DNA from 2 places in the Paenibacillus sp. FSL H8-0104 genome. Region 2 is predicted to be linked to the other one. Evidence: riboswitches for the same ligand, from Rfam matches in the RefSeq annotation. Region 2 holds a riboswitch; the other holds the start of a gene.
What was found. Region 2 has a riboswitch for cyclic di-AMP ahead of NST38_RS17580 (3D domain-containing protein). Riboswitches for the same ligand answer to the same signal wherever they lie in the genome.
Positions count from the first base shown of each region.

Region 1 (5,459 bases), 2.3 Mb from region 2:
TTGGCATTTTCAGATCATGCTTAAGCACGCCATCCGAAGAAGTCACCGAACCTGTACGTCCACCTTTAACTGTCGCTACTGCTGTATATAAAGCTTCCATTCAGAATCTCTCCCTTATCCATATAGTTTTTTACTGCCTTCCTTTCAATTTAAACTTCTGGCTCATTTTGAAACGCAATTTTGTATCTTTATCAGCTTTTACAACTTTATTATTTTCATGCATTTCAATGCCATGGCTGTATTTTCCCTAAGGTTGGGTAATATACGAAGGGGCATATTCAAGCTACAACCGAAATTTTGTGCTGATACATAAAAGTTGCACTAGACAAAAATAATTGAAGGAGTACAATGTAACAATAAACATAAAAATTTAGATATATCATGAGCGGTTTGTACCGCATCAATATCTCCAAATCAATAATTCAAAGTCAGGTGATTATCGTATGAGTAAAAAAAATCCGTTCAACGCTCCTTCAAGAGAATCATTATCTACTGCGGGCATGGCCCCTTCCCTTGGAGAAGCACATAGTTCCATGAAAGTTCCGCAGAATGCTGCATGGTGGAAGAAATTCCTCGCCTTTGTAGGCCCAGGATACCTCGTTGCCGTAGGTTACATGGACCCGGGGAACTGGGCAACAGATATCGCAGGCGGCTCGCAGTTCGGGTATACCTTGTTATCCGTTATCCTGTTATCGAACCTGATGGCCGTTGTCCTTCAGTCGCTGGCTGGCAAGCTCGGTATCGTCACTGGACGGGATCTGGCTCAAGCCTGTCGTGAACGATTCAGCATGCCTGTTGTTATGATGTTATGGATTCTGTGTGAGCTTGCCATTGCAGCTACCGATCTGGCTGAAGTCATTGGTTCTGCCATCGCATTAAAACTGTTATTTAACATCCCCATGTTATACGGCGTTATCATCACCGCAGTTGATGTACTCCTGATTCTTGTTCTGCAAAACAAAGGCTTCCGCGCTTTGGAAACTCTCGTCATTGTGCTGATGGCAACAATTGCCCTCTGCTTCGGGATTGATCTGTTTCTGGCAAAACCGGATATGGGCGGTGTTCTCCATGGTTTTGTACCAAATGTTGAGATCCTGCAAAACCCGGCTATGCTCTATATTGCCATTGGTATTATCGGAGCAACCGTGATGCCGCATAATCTGTACCTGCATTCTTCCATTGTGCAGACCCGTCAGATCGAACAGACACCACAGGGCAAAAAAGAAGCCATTCGGTACTCGACCATGGATTCTACGATTGCGCTGACACTGGCCCTGTTCATCAATGCAGCCATCCTGATTGTATCTGCCGCTGTATTTCACAGTGCTGGTATGACGCAGGTTGCTGAGATCGCTGATGCCTATCATCTGCTGACACCTCTATTGGGTACTACGGTCGCAAGTATCCTGTTCGGTGTGGCGCTGTTAGCATCAGGTCAGAACTCTACCCTTACAGGTACACTCGCTGGGCAGATCGTTATGGAAGGTTTCCTGAACATTCGAATTCCGGCTTGGCTACGCAGACTGGTCACACGTCTGATCGCCATCATCCCGGCGGTAATTGTGACAGCCATTGCAGGAGAACATGGCACAGAAGAACTGCTCATTTTGAGCCAGGTCGTGCTGTCGCTTCAATTGCCCTTTGCTGTAATTCCCCTGGTGATGTTCACAAGTGATAAAAAAAGCATGGGTGCATTCGCCAACAAATTGTGGCTCAAAATCATCTCATGGGTCATTGCCGCGATTATCGTTGTGCTGAATGTATATCTGATCATTCAGACGATCCGGTTGTTCTAATCTCATTTTAATTGGCTAAATACTAAAAAGGCTGATCAACTCCGGTATTTTATACCCAGTTGATCAGCCTTTATTGTTGCAATCCAATAAACAACCATCTGAATCTAATCCTGATTTGGCATCAGTAACGGCAAGAGTTGATCCAATGATTCAACAGTCCAATCCGCACGTTTGTCATCCGATAGATCTGGCTGGAATCTTCCGTAACCCTGCATAATTCGAATCGTACGCATGCCCAGATTCCGAGCAGGTATAATGTCGTTATCGATCCGATCTCCGATCATGACGGCTTCCTCCGGTTCACAACCTGCCTGCTTCAAGGCCACAGCGTATAACTCAGGGTCTGGCTTGGACACTCCTTCTTCAGCTGAACATGCCAGAACATCAACATACTTCCGCAAGCCGTAACTCTCCAGTCTCTCTTCCGTTCCAGGACTCTGATTGGCAATAATGCCAATGCGATAATGCCGTGACAACTGCTGAAGAACAAAATCTGCTGAAGGAAAAGGACGTTCAAGATCTTTTTGAAACTTCAGCTTGTCCTGAATCTGTTTTTGATGCCCCTCGTCTTCAACAAATGTGCGAATCGCCACTCTCATAGGCCATTGCTCATATTTTCGGTAACAGCTCGCGAACAGTTCGCGTACCGCCTCAATTGTCACCGGATACCCCAAAGCACAAGCTTCACGGACAAACTGTCCGATAATATCATCAACCGGCTCCCATTCATCCACCAGCGTATCTCCAACATCAAAAAACAACCATTTCAATCCACCTACATCCGGCACGCCAATTCCTCCTTGTAAGCCACAGGTGATTCCTGATCCTAATCGAGTTCAAAAAGTCTGGTTTTCAGTACCAAGAAGATGGAATGAAGCTAGAAATGGAGTAGCGGAGCGTAGGGAAAACTACGTGAGCCACGGACATTTCGGCTGAATTTCATATTCGATGCTGATGATGCCGTTAGGCATCCTTCGTAATCAAAAGCGGACTTTTTGAACAACCTATAGAAACCATAAAAAAGAAGACTCACCATCCTGCATGAGTCTCCTCAAACTTCCGTTTATCGATGAATCAATTTCATAATACCTTGAGTGAATTCTGAAATTGATTCTAATACATTCAATTATAACAGGCACCTTACACCTGAGCAATCAGAAGCTATGGCATTAACCATTGAGGAGAAAGCCAACTTCCCCATTGAGCGAATATACAATCCGGTCTGCGCCCATGCCCCGATAGATGCCCTTAGGATGACTCTGCTCCGTAATGACGCACAGGGATTTCGATGTCCATGAACGGCAGATCTGTAAATAACGACAGGTCAGATTCAGACTGTTCTCGAAAATAAACACGTTGCCTACGCTGCCCTGCGGCAAAAACCATTTTTGAGCTGCAGCCGTATTCATGCGAATGACATGTTCTACTCCGATTCTACGGAGTCTTCGCTCTTCCCCTGCACTGTTGGTTAGAACGGCAAACGGCATTTTTTTGTACATCAGCAATTTGATAAATTTGCGTCCTGCTTCATTTGGAGCAGTCACTAAGACCATCTCAGTATCCATCATTCGTTCCTCCCTTGGCGTGAAAAGACAACAAAAAAGAAGCGTGGGGGACCAAGGCCTCCCGAACGCTTCTTAAATAACCCATGGCGAAAACACCATGAACCAGCGTACGGCTTGTTGCCTCTCCCTTTAACGCTTACGAGGTTAGCTGACGGATTCGGGCGCGAGAGTCGCCCTATTTCCGGCTGTCACCGGAAAATTCACCCCATGAATGCCCACTGTCCTGGACAGCGCATTCCGTTGGTTCCCCCGTTTTCCACTCATCAATGAATGGAAACTCAGCGATTAAAACATCGTTCGTATATCTTAAGGATAAGATCGAGCGATATTATCGTTTGTTTCGTTTTTCAAGTACATTTTAGTTTAAATTGAAATTACGTTATGAATCATACACCCATGCCATGTCGGTGTAAAGTCCGCCCAGATCACCAAATCGGCAGATTTTTGCCAATTCCTATCCATAATAACGCTTACAACAAAGTTATACTCTATCTATCTCTTCAAGGCTATCTAATTCTCACTCTGGCGTAAATCACTTCGCAATTCATTCACGTATTCTGCACAACTTGCCTGTTTTGATTCTTTTAACACCATATTAGTTTTGCAATATTTAATTGCAACCAATATAATAGAAGATATAAGAGTAAATAAATGGAGGCGATTTAGATGACAGTCTACGATTACAAAGTGAATACCCTTCGCGGTCAAGAAGTTGAAATGTCCGACTACCGTGACAAAGTGCTCCTGATTGTGAATACGGCAAGCTCATGCGGCCTTACCCCTCAATTCAAAGGTCTGCAAGAATTGCAAGACAAATTTCAAGATGCTCCATTTGAAGTGCTTGGTTTCCCAAGCAACCAGTTTGCACAGGAAAAAGGATCTTCCGACGATATTGCCGAGTTCTGTCAGATGAATTATGGCGTGAGCTTCCCCATGTTTGAGAAAATTGATGTGAACGGCTCAAGCGCTCACCCTCTTTTCCAACACCTGAGCACAGAAGCTCCTGGCCTGCTCGGCTCCAAAGCAATCAAATGGAATTTCACCAAATTCCTCGTGGATCAGAACGGACAGGTCATTAAACGTTATGCTCCCAAAACAACACCGGACAAGATTGAAGAAGATATCAAGAATTTGCTGCAAAAATAATACACAGGCCACCCGTAGCCGGAAGGTAGAGCAACATTCCTCCGGTAATGGATGGCCTTTTTTCAACCCAGATGTCATACTGTTCGAAAAAGACAAAAAAAAGAAGCTTCCCATTAATGGAAAGCTTCTTTTTAATCGTTCATATGATGCGGTCGAGAGGACTCGAACCTCCACGGGCATACGCCCACTACCCCCTCAAGATAGCGTGTCTGCCATTCCACCACGACCGCATGTCGTAAATAATCGGCAACAGAATTGATTATACCGGGTTCAGAACTAAAAGTAAAGTATTATTTAATACTTCTTTTTCAGCTAGGCATTTTCATCAAAAATCGCATAATCTCGTCATCTTTACCCATGAACTGCATATCATTAGATTTGATCCCCTCTTTTCCGGCTTGAGCCGATCTTGTTGATTCATTTATATATAGTCCTTCCTTATATAGTCCTCCCTGCACTTCGCCACATAAATAACACGATAAGTTATATAAAATAACACAAATATTAAATTCCAGATTTAATACATTAAATTTAACGGATACTATTGACAAAAAGCGGACATTTATGGGATGATAACTATCATATAATTCGGATTCTCAAACATAAAGCAAACAAAAAGGAATATAAATGTTACTTTAAGTGACATTTAACGAACACAGGAGGCGAATGATTGTGAACCGTGGGAATAAGCTGCTCGATTATGTCAAACTGCTTGATTCCTCTATTCAGGTTGGAGGGTTCACCCATTCCTTCGGCATGGATATCCATATCAGGGAGGGTACCATTCGTAATGCTGAAGATCTCGAATCATTCATGCGTTGTCAGTTGCATCCGAGCATCGTTCGTCTTGAAGGTATGGCTATCAAAGGCATCTATACCGCAACAGATCACAAGGATACATGGCGGATAGCTCTGATCGACAAGCTCGTCCATGTTCAGCGAACCCCTGGAG
Region 1 covers NZ_JBBOTC010000001.1:1,626,569-1,632,027, reverse strand. The annotation lists gene NST38_RS07235 (organic hydroperoxide resistance protein) at 1-100, opposite strand, end outside; gene NST38_RS07230 (Nramp family divalent metal transporter) at 501-1,796, shown strand; gene NST38_RS07225 (HAD family hydrolase) at 1,901-2,584, opposite strand; gene NST38_RS07220 (hypothetical protein) at 2,966-3,361, opposite strand; cyclic di-AMP (ydaO/yuaA leader) riboswitch at 3,480-3,655, opposite strand; gene NST38_RS07215 (glutathione peroxidase) at 4,028-4,507, shown strand; tRNA gene NST38_RS07210 (tRNA-Leu) at 4,655-4,737, opposite strand; gene NST38_RS07205 (urease accessory protein UreF) at 5,180-5,459, shown strand, end outside.
Region 1: linked by a shared signal. The riboswitch ahead of NST38_RS07220 (hypothetical protein) and the one ahead of NST38_RS17580 (3D domain-containing protein) in region 2 are both predicted to bind cyclic di-AMP.

Region 2 (5,459 bases):
GTCTCTTCAGCGGGGGTGCCAAACACTTTAATCGTTCCACCTACTTCATCCAGAATGGATTTCAGCCCAACTGCAGCTCCAAGACTCATCATACAGATCAGATGGTGACCACAAGCGTGACCGATCTCCGGCAACGCGTCATATTCACACAATAACGCAATGGTAGGGCCGGGTTTAGCGGCTGAATAGGTTCCAATAAAAGCTGTGTCTAGTCCAAGGATAGGAGCCTCTACAGTGAACCCGTGATAGACAAGTTCTTCTTTTAGACGAGCAGAAGCAAGGAACTCTTCATTTCCCAGTTCGGGGTTGGCACCGATATATGATGAAATGGCTTTAAAACGGGAAGCATATTGATCAATAACCGTCAGAATTTGTGATTTGTTAGCTGTCATTAGTAAACTCCTTATGCAAAAATGAAAATAATTCATTGATTATATCATGTTTGCTTTATTTTTTCAGAAACAAGTCAAGATTTGTATTGTCAAAATGCATTGCATAATCATGCATTGTACTTTATAATGACTCAGTCATCAACATGAGAAGCATACAAAGTATTGTAAGGGGAGAGAAAAAGGTTGAAATTAATAAGTCGTTACACCATGATGCTGTTGACCTTTGTTATTCTGCTGACGACTGCCGTTCCTGTGGCACTTGCAAGTGGAACTACAGATAATTCAAACAGTAAAAAGCTGGTGCTCGGTACAAGTGCCGATTTTGCACCATACGAATTCCATAAAGTGATTAATGGCAAAGATGAAATCGTCGGCTTCGATATTGAGATCGCCAAAGAGATTGCCAAAGATCTTGGCGCTGAGCTTGTGATTGAGGATATGGGCTTCGACGGTCTCCTGCCTTCATTGCAGAGCGGGCGTGTTGATCTGGTGATTTCAGGTATGACGCCGACGGATGAGCGGAAGAAAAGTATCGATTTTTCCGACACCTATTATAAATCAAAACAAGTGATTATGGTTCGCAATGTGGATAAAGACAAATATCCAACTATGGCAGAACTTGAAAATGCGAAGATTGGCGTTCAGAAAGGCTCCATTCAGGAAACGATCGGACAGAGTATTCCAGGAGCGAAGCTTACTGCGCTGGATAAAATCTCGGATATCGTGCTTCAACTGCAAACAAAACGCATTGATGCGGCAATCGTTGAAGATACCGTTGCTGCAGGTTATCTGGACGATATCATTGGACTTGCTGCTGCTGTTCCGGACGAAGAGCAAGCAGAAGCGGCAATCGGGATTCGTAAAGGTAATACCGAGCTGCTAGCTGCAGTAAATGGAACACTGGAGCGACTGAAAAGCGAAGATAAAATCAATCAGATGGTGACGGACGCCAGCCTCTTGATGGCGGATAAAGCGAACAAATCACAAAATATTTTCCAAGTATTCTGGGAGTACAAAAGTTTCTATGCTACAGGTGTAGGATACACACTTCTGTTGTCTGCACTTGGGGTTATCTTCGGGGTAATTATTGGATTGATCATCTGTTTGTTCCGTTTGCATGACGTTGCAATCTTGCGCTGGATTGGTACGGCTTACGTTGAAGTGATCCGTGGCACACCGATGTTGGTACAGTTGATGATTATTTACTATGGTTTTTCCCTGAGCTTTGGCATTAACTTCACTGCACTTCAGGCAGGTATCATTACACTTTCAATCAATAGTGGTGCCTATCTGGCGGAGATTTTCCGTGCAGGTGTCCAAGGTGTGGATCGTGGTCAGTTGGAGGCAGCGCGTTCATTAGGTATGGGAAGAGGCGCCGCGATGCGTTATATCATATTGCCACAAGCCTTCAAAGCTGTATTACCAGCGATCGGTAATGAATTCATAACTATCATCAAAGAATCCTCCATTATCTCCGTTATCGGTATGGTGGACATTATGTATCAGGCTAGCGTGGTCAAGAACATTACGTTCCAAGGGTTGAGTCCGTTTCTAATTGCAGCAGCCATCTACTTTGTAATGACGTTCATTTTGTCCAAGCTGCTGGGACGACTGGAAAGGAAGTTGAGTGCAAGTGATAGACGTTAGACAATTACACAAATCTTATGGAAATAACGATGTGCTTAGGGGCATAAACGTGACGATTGGCAAAGGTGAGGTTGTCGTGGTCATCGGTCCTTCCGGTTCAGGTAAAAGTACTTTCTTGCGTTGTCTGAATCTGCTGGAACAGCCTACCTCAGGAGAGATTGATTTTGAAGGCGTGTCAATCACGGACCCCAAGCATAACATTAACGCAACTCGTGAGAAAATGGGCATGGTGTTCCAGCACTTCAACCTGTTCCCACACAAAACGGTACAGCAAAACATCACGATTGCTCCGATTAAAGTGAAGAAACAATCCACTCAGGAAGCGGAGAAAATTGCCTCTGATCTGCTTAACACCGTGGGTTTGTACGATAAAAAAGATACATTCCCGAATCAGCTGTCTGGTGGACAGAAACAGCGGATCGCCATTGCTAGAGCATTGGCCATGCAGCCGCATGTGATGCTGTTTGACGAGCCTACGTCGGCACTGGACCCTGAGATGGTCGGTGAAGTGCTGGATGTCATGAAACGTCTTGCAGAAGGCGGAATGACGATGGTCATCGTAACACATGAGATGGGTTTTGCACGTGAAGTGGGAGACCGAATCCTGTTCATGGATGGCGGGGTTATTGTGGAAGAGGGAACACCTGATGAGGTGTTTGGAGCACCCAAAAATTCACGTACACGTGATTTTCTTGCGAAAGTACTCTAAACGATGTGATCAAATAGCGTTACTGACTTCGAGTCGGTAACGCTATTTTTTTATGGATAATAATCACGTGTGGATTCGGAAAAGTAACTTTTCTGTTACCAAATATAAAGAAGTCGGTTCGCCAACTTTTCTGAATTATCCAGTATTCTTACAGTTGATGACATGCTAAAAACCATTTGGTAAGAATTACTACAAGTTCAGGTTACAAAATTGTGATATATTGAACTCTGCCGAAACTTCCGGACAGGGAGTGTGGGGGATGTAACGATGCAGATTGTGCAGGGGGAAGATCTACAGCACACTGCTTGGGGTGAATTGGGTACATAACGTTTCAAATGTAACGAATAACCTATAGGGTGGGCTCCTCATCCGAATCCGACAACTAACTTCGCAGGCACAATGAGGGAGGAAGACCATGATTAACAAGAAACGTATAGCCAAAACAGCAGTAGCATTAATGACAACAGCAATGCTCATTCAAGCCGTTCCGGCTCACGCCGATTCAGTTCATGTGGCCAAAGAAGGGGATACCTTCTACACCTTATCAAAACAATATGGAGTAGCACTCAACACGTTGGTTAAAGCAAACAACGACATTTCGGCTTACAACATTTATGGTGGTTTGAAAATTACGATTCCCGGTAAGGCAAACAATGTTGCAGCCGCTGCGGCAACGGAGAGCAAGACCCCAGCCAAAACAGTTACCACAGCAAGTTTGGACGTTAACGCAGATAACAAAGTGGTTCAAGCCTGGGGTAAAACATTCGATTACAGCAAAGCCGTTAACGTGAAAGCAACGGCATACTCTGCAGATCCGTCTGAAAATGGAGGATGGGGTGCAGTCGATTATTTCGGAAATGACCTTGAACTGGGCACGATTGCAGTTGATCCAAGTGTAATTCCACTCGGAACCAAAGTACTGGTAACTGGTCATAGCCATCCAGGATTGCCAAAACAGGCTTTTGTAGCCACAGCGCGGGATGTGGGTGGTGCAATCAAAGGTCACCGGATTGATATCTTTATCCCCGGTAGCAAACAGTCTGTAAGCTCATTTGGATTTCAGGATATCGAGCTGTACATTCTGAAGTAGAGAGAAAATAACATTTTAAATGAATTCAAACAGGGTGTCTGCCAGTCGCTAATTCGCGATTGAACAGCACCCTTTTAATATTCTAATTTATTTTCTATCACGTTCATCTTAATCTTTGGCCTTTGGCAATCCCAACATTTCGTCCAAGGTGACCAGTTCATATCCCCGATTACGCAATTCCTCAATGATTTCAGGCAAAGCCTCAATCGTGCCGTTCAGGTTTGATCCTACACCGCCTCCAGCATGTTGCAGAACGATGGAGCCAGGTTTCACGGCAGAGAGGATGTTATCTTTCACCTGTTCCTTTGAAAGGCCTTTCCAGTCCAGGGAGTCTACGTTCCAGTTCACAATGCTATAGTGTTGTTTGGCAGCCCATCTCAGCTGTTCTTCATTAATGTCTCCATAAGGCGGCCGAATCATCTTGGGCGTATATCCTGCCAAACGTCGAATAATATCCCCGGTATGTAAAATTTGTTTGCGAAAGGCATTCATCGACAGCTTACTGAATTCAGGATGATTGTAGCTGTGATTACCAACCATATGCCCTTCCTTAACGATGCGTTTCACCAGATCCGGATGTTTCTCAGCACGACTACCCACGATAAAGAATGTAGCTCTGACATTGTATTTCTTCAATACATCCAGCACTTGTGGAGTAAATCGTGGATCAGGTACATCATCAAAAGTCAGTGCAACCTTCTTGGTTGAAGGACCATTGGTTTTGAACGTATCGGCATATTTTTGACGTAATTGTCCCAATGTCAGTTGTTCTTCTTCCGCAGAATCCGAACCTGATACGGATTCACTTGGCGGGCTTGAAACATCCCGCGATGAAACTGGAGCATGATATCCTCCGAGAAAAATAACGATAACCATTAGCATAATGAGGCGTACGCGCATAATAACGGCCTCCTTTTCCAAAATGACGTTCTCCTTGGTATGCCCGGGAGCTCCATAAAATATGCGCAGTGTGAGAAGTTTCATTGCCGATTTAGCTCATGACAGCCATAATTCCTCCATATATAACATATAGAAAAGGATAGGTGGATGGGTATGAGTACATATGATTTGAAATCCATACGTTTACAGGTGATTGAAGCAGGAGAAGATAAGGTTTTTCTCGTTACCGGAGGAAAGGCACATATTGGCGCAGTAGCCACGTTCTACGTGGATCATGAGCGCGTAAGCGGGATGACAGTACATATTCCTGGGCATAAAGAACAAGAGCTGTGTGAGCGGCTTGCCCGAAAGGCTGCCTTGCAGCTGAAAGTAACCGTTACGGTGATCATGGGTATCCATTTTGATTCCATCACGCGGATGCAGATCGACGAAATCGTGCAGACTGCAGAGAGGTTGATGGAGGATCATCTGAACAAAGATAAACGATTTTCCTGACATAAGAACCATTCAATGTTTTGATTTTATTTGCTAAAATTGAAACGAGTTGTAGATTGTTACGTATGTATGTTTATATACGATGTAATATCGACTAGGAGGAATAACATAATGTCCATTTTCAAACGTTTGCGTGATCTAACTATGTCTAACATCAACGCCATTATTGACAAGGCGGAAGATCCAATCAAGATGACGGACCAATATATCCGTGACATGCAAGAGG
Region 2 covers NZ_JBBOTC010000001.1:3,955,384-3,960,842, reverse strand. The annotation lists gene NST38_RS17595 (M20 family metallopeptidase) at 1-392, opposite strand, end outside; gene NST38_RS17590 (ABC transporter substrate-binding protein/permease) at 576-2,039, shown strand; gene NST38_RS17585 (amino acid ABC transporter ATP-binding protein) at 2,026-2,748, shown strand; cyclic di-AMP (ydaO/yuaA leader) riboswitch at 2,967-3,161, shown strand; gene NST38_RS17580 (3D domain-containing protein) at 3,164-3,838, shown strand; gene NST38_RS17575 (polysaccharide deacetylase family protein) at 3,947-4,738, opposite strand; gene lpdD (prenylated flavin chaperone LpdD) at 4,892-5,233, shown strand; gene NST38_RS17565 (PspA/IM30 family protein) at 5,345-5,459, shown strand, end outside.